2 regions of the Pseudomonas sp. 05L36 genome follow, and region 2 is predicted to be linked to the other one. Evidence: riboswitches for the same ligand, from Rfam matches in the RefSeq annotation. Region 2 holds a riboswitch; the other holds the start of a gene.
What was found. Region 2 has a riboswitch for cobalamin ahead of AC1DKH_RS18580 (CbtB domain-containing protein). Riboswitches for the same ligand answer to the same signal wherever they lie in the genome.

Region 1: linked by a shared signal. The riboswitch ahead of cobO (cob(I)yrinic acid a,c-diamide adenosyltransferase) and the one ahead of AC1DKH_RS18580 (CbtB domain-containing protein) in region 2 are both predicted to bind cobalamin.

Annotation. Positions count from the first base shown of each region.
Region 1 is NZ_JBFTOU010000009.1:243,016-247,221, forward strand. It holds gene bluB (5,6-dimethylbenzimidazole synthase) at 1-633, opposite strand, end outside; gene AC1DKH_RS13195 (cobyrinate a,c-diamide synthase) at 630-1,967, opposite strand; gene cobO (cob(I)yrinic acid a,c-diamide adenosyltransferase) at 1,964-2,575, opposite strand; cobalamin riboswitch at 2,658-2,890, opposite strand; gene AC1DKH_RS13205 (hypothetical protein) at 3,045-3,629, shown strand; gene AC1DKH_RS13210 (PQQ-dependent sugar dehydrogenase) at 3,696-4,206, shown strand, end outside.
Region 2 is NZ_JBFTOU010000017.1:34,841-39,046, reverse strand. It holds gene cobM (precorrin-4 C(11)-methyltransferase) at 1-224, opposite strand, end outside; gene AC1DKH_RS18590 (cobalamin biosynthesis protein) at 310-723, opposite strand; gene AC1DKH_RS18585 (CbtA family protein) at 720-1,427, opposite strand; gene AC1DKH_RS18580 (CbtB domain-containing protein) at 1,439-1,630, opposite strand; cobalamin riboswitch at 1,752-1,976, opposite strand; cobalamin riboswitch at 2,174-2,386, shown strand; gene cobW (cobalamin biosynthesis protein CobW) at 2,490-3,560, shown strand; gene cobN (cobaltochelatase subunit CobN) at 3,564-4,206, shown strand, end outside.

The sequences.
Region 1 (4,206 bases), on a different contig from region 2:
ATAGTTTTCATACAGCAATTCATGTAGCGGACGCGCCTGCGCCCAGCCTTCGAGCACCAGCATCGGTGCCGGATAGAATTCCTTCACCGGCCCAAGGCACAGCACCGCCAGCGGTTTGGCTCCCGGTGGCAACCTCAACAGGTCCGCCAGTGCCTGTGGTTCGAACAGCGACACCCAGCCCATGCCCAGCCCTTCGGCGCGGGATGCCAGCCACAGGTTCTGGATCGCACAGGACAGCGAGGCCATGTCCATTTCCGGCAAGGTGCGGCGGCCGAAGATATGCTGCTCGCGGTCGTCCATCAGTGCGGCGACCAGTACCTCGGCGCAATCGTTGATGCCTTCCACCTTGAGCTTCATGAACTCGTCGCTGCGCTCGCCGAGGGCTTCGGCGGTGCGGACGCGTTCTTCTTCCACCAGGGCCTGGATTCGCCCGCGCAAGGCGCGATCGCTGATGCGGATGAAGCGCCAGGGCTGCATCAGGCCGACACTCGGTGCCTGATGTGCGGCCTCGAGCAGGCGCAGCAGCAATTCGGGCTCGACGGTGCCGCCGCTGAAGTGGCGCATGTCGCGCCGTTCGGCGATGGCGCGATAGACCGCTGCGCGTTCGGCTTCGGAAAATGCGTTGTCCGTCATGGACTCTTCGCGAGCAGGCTCGCTCCCACAGGGTTTTGCTCAGGCGCAAACAATGCGGCAATCGCCGAGGGATTGGACGGGAAATAAAAGTGCACGTAAGAGGCGGTCATCCGCCCTTCACGGTAGACCGCCTCCGCTCCGCGTCCGCCGTTAGGGCTCAAGCCACGGGCAATCGGCGCCAGTTCAGTGGTGGTCAGCGAATGGTGATAGGTGTGCCCGCGCAGCGAACCTTCCGGCAATTCCACCGCTTGCAACGCCAGCGCGGCCAGACGCTTTTGCATGACCGCATCACCGGCCAGCAAGCCAACCAGTTCGGCGCGAGTGCCCTCGACATCGGTCAGGGAATCGAGCAGATACAGCATGCCGCCACACTCGGCGAGCAACGGTTTGCCTGCCCGGTGGTGGGCACGGATCGCGTCGAGCATCGCGGTGTTTTGCGCCAACCCAACATGGTGCAGTTCCGGGTAACCACCGGGCAGATACAGGCTGTCCGCCTCCGGCAACGCACTGTCGCGGATCGGCGAGAAGAACGACAACTCGGCGCCCATCGCCCGCAGCAGATCCAGGCTCGCGCCGTAGGTGAACGCAAAGGCTTCATCGCGGGCGACGGCAATGCGCACACCGGCCAGCAGCGGTTCGGCTGCAATGACATCAGGGGCGGCGAACTCGACCGCCGGCGGCAGCGCAACCTCGCAACTACTGGCCAGTGCATCGGCGGCCGCATCGAGGCGCAGGTCGAGATCGTTCAGCTCACTGGCCTGCACCAGCCCCAGGTGCCGGCTCGGCAATTCGATCCCGGTTTCCCGGGACAGCGCGCCGTACCAGCGCAAACCTTCAGTCAGGCTGCCTTCGAGCAGTTGCGCGTGGCGCAGCGTACCGACACGATTGGCCAGCACCCCGGCGAACGGCAAGTCCGGCTGATAACGCGCCAGCCCCAGGGCCAGGGCGCCAAAGGTCTGGGCCATGGCAGTGCCATCGATCACACCCAGCACCGGTACACCGAAATGCCGTGCCAGATCGGCGCTCGACGGCGTACCGTCGAACAGCCCCATGACACCTTCGATCAGGATCAGGTCGGCTTCAGCAGCGGCTTCCCACAGCAGCCGGCGACTTTCTTGCTCACCAACCATCCACATGTCCAGCTGATACACCGGCGCACCGCTGGCGCGCTCGAGGATCATCGGGTCGAGAAAGTCGGGGCCGCACTTGAACACGCGAACCTTGCGCCCCTGATTGCGATGCAATCGGGCCAGCGCCGCGGTGACGGTGGTCTTGCCCTGGCCGGAAGCCGGCGCGGCAATCAGTACCGCCGGACAGAGTCGAGGCTGATTCACAATTCGACGCCTTTCTGCGCTTTGATCCCGGCTTGAAAGGCGTGTTTGATCACACCCATTTCGGTGACGGTGTCGGCCATCTCGATCATTTCCGGCTTCGCTGCACGACCGGTGACCACCACATGTTGCATCGGCGGCCGGGCCTGCAAGTCGCTGAGCACCTGATCGAGATCGAGGTAGCCGTGCTTGAGAGCGATGTTCAGCTCATCCAGCACCACCAGACCGATGGACGGATCGCGCAGCAGTTGCTGCGACACCGCCCAGGCGGCTTCGGCGGCGGCGATGTCGCGCTGGCGGTCCTGGGTTTCCCAGGTAAAGCCTTCGCCCATCACATGAAAGTGCACCTGCTCGGGAAAGCGCCGGAAGAACAGCTCTTCGCCGGTGCTGTTGCGGCCCTTGATGAACTGCACCACGCCGCATTGCATGTCGTGCCCCATGGCGCGGGCAAGCATGCCGAAGGCCGAACTGCTCTTGCCCTTGCCGTTGCCGGTCAACACCAGCAGCAGGCCGCATTCGTTCGGGGAATTGGCGATGCGCTCGTCGATCACGGCTTTTTTGCGCTGCATGCGCGCCAGGTGGCGTTCGTCACGATCGGGGGTATCAGTCATGGGGGAGCTCTCCGTTGAGGCAGGAATAACGGCGGGCAGGCACAAGAATAGAAGGCAAAAAGCCTGGCATCGCCCACCGTGATGCCGCTGGATGAATCAGGCCGGTCTCCGGGCTCATGAGTGGCGCGAGGCCAGACTGTGCGCCTTCCCGCATCGAATCGACACAGTGGCATCAGACACAGTTTTCACTCATTTACCGTTGCGGGGGCAGCGCCGGAATTGCGGGCCTTCGACCAACAGAAGGATTCACTCACCGGCTTCCCTGTTTCACTCTGTCGACCCAAGCCACAGAGCACCTGAAACAAGCCGCGAAGGTTAGAGGGTTGGGGGTGGAGCGTCAATTAAAGCCGGGAGGCGATCGACCGAATATCTGCCATCAATCAATAAACTGACGTCAATCTTGTGCCACGCCCAAAGCAGTGATATCAAAGAGCCACAATCCCCACAACACAATAACAAGGGTGAGCCCATGCAAGGCATGATCATCAGCAATCCAAAGCTGGAATTCCTGCGCCCGGTGCTCGAGCGCTGGTTCGAATGCATCGACCGCTATAACGCCGTCCGCGGTGATGGCGACACACCGTACTGGCACGACGAAAAAGCCAATCTCGGACTGCTGTCTGCCGCCGCCTGGATGGCCGGGATGGTCACGCTGCAACAGACGCCAACCCGCAAACAGACCGAAGAAGGCGAGCGCAACAGCCGTGCCGACCTGTTCCTCGCCTCGCCGGAAACCCGCGCCTATATCCAGACCAGCCAGCGCTGGCCACGGGTCAACAGCCTCAACCTGACTCAGGCCCTGCTCGACATCGCCAGCGATGCGAAGCGACTGAGCCACGCCAGCGACCTGAAACTCGGCTGCCTGTTCGTCGCCCCGCAAAAAGCCCAGCAAGGCGCCACACCGGAAGAACTCCAGGACATGGTCGACGACCTGCAAAAGGAACACACCTGCGCGGTCGCCTGGTATTTCCCATACGCCTATCGCAAATTGCGCAACGAAGCCGGCAACTATCACCCCGGCATTGCGGTGCTGTTCAAGGAAGCACGTGGCTAAGGGTTGAACCATCGGACGACAACGCATCTCTATGATTAGAACAAGGCATTCATAGGGAACACCAGCATGCGCAAGCCCCCGCTCGTTCTCGTTATCGCGCTCTGCGGAGGGCTCGCCGCTTGTGGCGAGACCTCCCGCCTGCAAGTCTCCGACGGCACCGGTCCATCGCCACAATTGCCGGAACCGAACAAAACCCTGATCCCGACCCTGAACATCGCCCCGGCCATCGGTTGGCCGCAGGGTGCGAAGCCCATCGCCGCCAATGGCACCCAAGTGACCGCTTTTGCCGAAGACCTGGATCACCCGCGCTGGCTTTATGTGCTGCCCAATGGCGATGTGCTGGTGGCGGAAACCGCCGCACCACCCAAACCCGAAGACGGCAATGGCATTCGCGGCTGGGTCATGAAGAAAGTCATGGGGCGTGCCGGCTCTACCGTGCCCAGCCCGAACCGCATCACGTTGCTGCGGGACAAGGATCACGATGGCATCGCGGAAACCCGCACGGTGTTTCTGCAAAACCTCAATTCCCCTTTCGGCATGACGCTGGTCGGCAACGACCTGTACGTGGCCGACACTG
Region 2 (4,206 bases):
ACATCCTGACCGTTGGCGTGGGCGGTCCTGATCAGGTCGATGATCTGTTCCAGGTGCAGTTCGGCGCTGTTGACCACCTGTTCGGCACAGTGACCTTCCAGTACGGCGGCCGGTACCAGGGAACCGGCATAAATGATCACCGGACAACTGCGAATCAGCCGCTGGCCCTTGACGGTAATCAGTTCGGGGTCGCCGGGACCTGCGCCAATGAAGTAGACGGTCATCGTCGGTTCCTGTGGGGAAAAAAGGGGCTGAACAGGGCTTCAGATGAAGAGTGTTCATGATCAACGGTGGGGATTATCGGGTTTTTTATGCCGCGCCGGCCAATGCCAGGGTTGCCTGGGCGTATTTTTGTCGTGGAATCAGCAGTTTTGCCGGGGCCTGGGCGAGTTGTTCCGCCAGGGCCAGTGCGGCGCTTTCCGCCACGCCGTAGCAACCGGTGCGTTCAAACGCTATTTGCGATTGATGACTGAGTTGCGGTTCATAAGCGGCCAGTTGTTCACTGCTGAAATACATCAATTCCAGGCCAAGCTGTTGGGCCAGTTCGATTAGCGCAGGTTCGTCACGCTTGGAGTCGATGCTGGCCAGGGCCTTGATTTCATGACGAGCAATCTGGTGCGCCTCCAGTGCCTGATCGAGCAGCGCCAGCAACGTGCTGACGGGGCAGCCGCGCTGGCAGCCCAGGCCGACCACCAGGGTCGGCGCTGTGCTGATATCCGTCATGCGTGGTATTGACCATCGCTTTTGCGACGGAACAACCAGGCGCTGATCAGGCCCAGGGCCAGCCAGAACGCCACGTTGGTCAGTTGCGAAGCGATTTTGAACTGGGCTTCCAGTGCCTCCGGAGCGAGCATCGAATGCACTTCCGGTTGCGGCGCGCCAATCACATGGGGGACGGCGAGAATCGCTGCGCCGAGGACTTTCATCAGCCAGTGACGGCTGAATACGATCAGGGCGATACCGACGGCAGTGGAAGCAGCGGTGCCAATCCACCACAGTTGCCGTTGTGCCAGATCGGCGGCGGCAGTGCCGGGCAATTCAGGTGGCAGGCCGAGCGTCGGCGCGAGCACGAACGTCGCATAACCGGCCAGGCCCCAGAGCAGGCCCTGGGAGGTTTTGGTCGGCGCACGCAAGGTGTACAGGCCGGCGAGCATCAGGGCGAAACCGACCGCTACCACCAGGTTGCCGCCGGTGGTCGACAGCACGCGCTGCCAGCCGTCTTCCGGCTCCCAGGCTTGCGCATCGTGAGTGTGGGCAGCCATCGCACCGTCGGCGTGTTCATGCATTTCAACAGCGGCCGGCTCGGATTTTTCGTAGGTCTCGGCCTGCAAAATCAGCGGAGCGACCCAGAAGCTTTGCAGCAGGGTCAGCAACAGGGCGGCCAGCAACCCGGTGAAACCTGCGGTTTGCGCAATACGCTTGATCATGACGACAGCTCTCAATGGCACGGGAACGCGGAGCTGTGACGGGTATCGTGGGCGGCGTTGTGCACCGCTTCGATGTGCGAGAAACCGGCAAAATACACAAGGCAGGCGCCAAGGATCGACGCGCAGACGGCGACGGTCAGACGTTGGGTCAGGGTTGAGGTGGTGCTCGCGGATGTGTGTTCGGCGCTGCTGATGATCGACATGGCGTTTCCCTCTGGTCTGTCAGCGGGGATTAAGAGCGCATGCAAAAAACCGCACGACCAGGCGCGCAAGGTTTCAAACAGCGCCCGCCCACCGCGGGTTTGTTGGTTCAGTGACCGTACTGGTCACTTTGTGTTGCGGGCCGGTCTCCGGGCTCACGAGGGGCAAAGGCTTGGCCTGAACCTGAAAGCATCACCTTCCCATGCCGTATTGGCACAGTGGATCTGACGCTTCGCTCGCTTACCGTTGCGGGGGCAGCACCGGACTGACATGGCTTTAGAGTAAAGCACATGATTCACCGGTTTCCCGTTTCACCCTGTGAAGGGCACCCGTAACAAGGTGCGTAGGAGAGCATGGGCAGGGGTTGGGCGTCAATTGGCAAGGGTTCTCACTTGAAGCTGAATGATGCCCGGCTCTTTGTAGGAGCTGCCGAAGGCTGCGATCTTTTGATTTTGCTTTTTAAAAACAAGATCAAAAGATCGCAGCCTTCGGCAGCTCCTACAGGGGAGGGCGCGCGTAGCGATTGACCCGCCCCAATACCATGCGTAGCCTTGCGCTTTCGAGGTTCTTCGGCGTTTGTCGAAGCTAAGAAGGGAACGCGGTCGATGCCGCGGCTGCCCCCGCAACTGTGAACGGTGATGTTCGTTGCCACGCCACTGCTGACTCAATCCATGAGGCCGGCGGGAAGGCGCAGCGAATGCCAGGCTCTAGGCCGGCACACCGTCAGCCAGGAGACCTGCCTCGTCACAGATTCTCACTTTCAACCGGGCGGGGTGATCCGGTGGCGAACTCTTCAGGCACGCGCGCCCGCGTTGCCGGTCGTCGTCCCGTATGCCCGCCACCTTAGCCATAGGGCATCCGATGAAAACACTGGCCAAACTCCCCGTCACCATCGTCACCGGCTTTCTCGGCTCGGGTAAAACCACGCTGCTGCGGCACATGCTCGACAACGCCCAGGGTCGCCGCATCGCGGTGATCGTCAACGAATTCGGTGAGTTGGGTATTGATGGCGAAATCCTCAAGCAATGCTCCATCGGTTGCACCGAAGAAGAAGCCAACGGCCGTGTCTATGAGCTGGCCAACGGCTGCCTGTGCTGCACCGTCCAGGAAGAATTCTTCCCGGTGATGCGCGAACTGGTGGCCCGTCGCGGCGATCTCGACCATATCCTCATCGAAACCTCGGGCCTGGCCCTGCCCAAGCCGCTGGTGCAAGCCTTCCAGTGGCCGGAAATCCGCAGCGCCTGCACGGTGGATGCGGTAATCACCGTGGTCGACAGCCCGGCCGTGGCCGCCGGCACCTTCGCCGCGTTCCCGGATCAGGTCGACGTCCAGCGCAAACTCGACCCGAACCTGGACCACGAATCGCCGCTGCACGAACTGTTCGCCGACCAACTGGCCAGCGCCGATCTGGTGATTCTCAACAAAGCCGACCTGATCAACCCGGCGGACCTGGCCCGCGTGCGCCTGGAAGTCGCCGAGGAATTGCCGCCAGCGGTGAAAATCATTGAAGCCAGCAGCGGTCGCCTGCCGCTGGACGTGCTGATCGGCCTGGGTGCCGGCTCCGAAGAACACATCGACAGTCGTCACAGCCACCACGACCATCATCACGATGGTGACGATGATCATGACGACCACGATCACGACGCCTTCGATTCGATCTCCATCGAACTGCCGCAAGCCGACGAAAGCTTGCTGCTGGATGCGCTGACCCAATTGGTGGTCCAGCACGGCATCCTGCGGGTCAAGGGTTTTGCCGCGATCCCGAACAAACCGATGCGCCTGCTGATCCAGGGCGTGGGCACGCGTTTCGACAAGCACTTCGACCGCCAGTGGGGCGCCGAAGAAGCACGCGTAACCCGCCTGGTGCTGATCGGCCAGGAACTGGACGCCGCCGTGCTCGAAGCGCAATTGCGCGCCGCGCTCAGCGTGTAAGCCATGCACCTGCTCAGGACCCAACCCGGCGGTTTCGTGTCGGATGACAACATTGCCGACCTTGGACAAACCCCTGCCGAGCTGGTGGTCCTGTGTAGCGGCGATTCCAGCCTGGCGCTGCTCGCCGAAGCGGCGCAGCAATTGCCCGACGATTACCCGAGCGTGCGCCTGGCCAACCCGATGCTGGTGCAGAACCATGCCTCGGTCGATTTGTACGTCGATGAAGTGCTGCGTCACGCCAGGGTGATCCTGATTTCACTGCACGGCGGCATCGCCTATTGGCGTTACGGCATCGAGCGCCTGGTCGAACTGTCGCAGCGCGGCGTGCAGGTGATTCTGGTGCCGGGCGATGATCGTCCGGACCCGGAGCTCAGTGACCTGAGCACCGTCGGTGCCGAGGATCGCGACCGGCTCTGGCAGTTTCTGCGTCAGGGTGGCATGGGTAACGCCCTGGATTTCTTCCGCTGTCTGGCCAACCGCTGGCTGGCGCGTGATTACACCTGGGGCGAGCCGCAAACCCTGCCGCGCACGGCGATTTACCATCCGCACCAACATTCTGCCGCACTGAGCGACTGGCAAGCCGACTGGCACGCCGATCAACCGGTGGCGGCGGTGCTGTTTTACCGCTCGCATTTGCAGGCGGCGA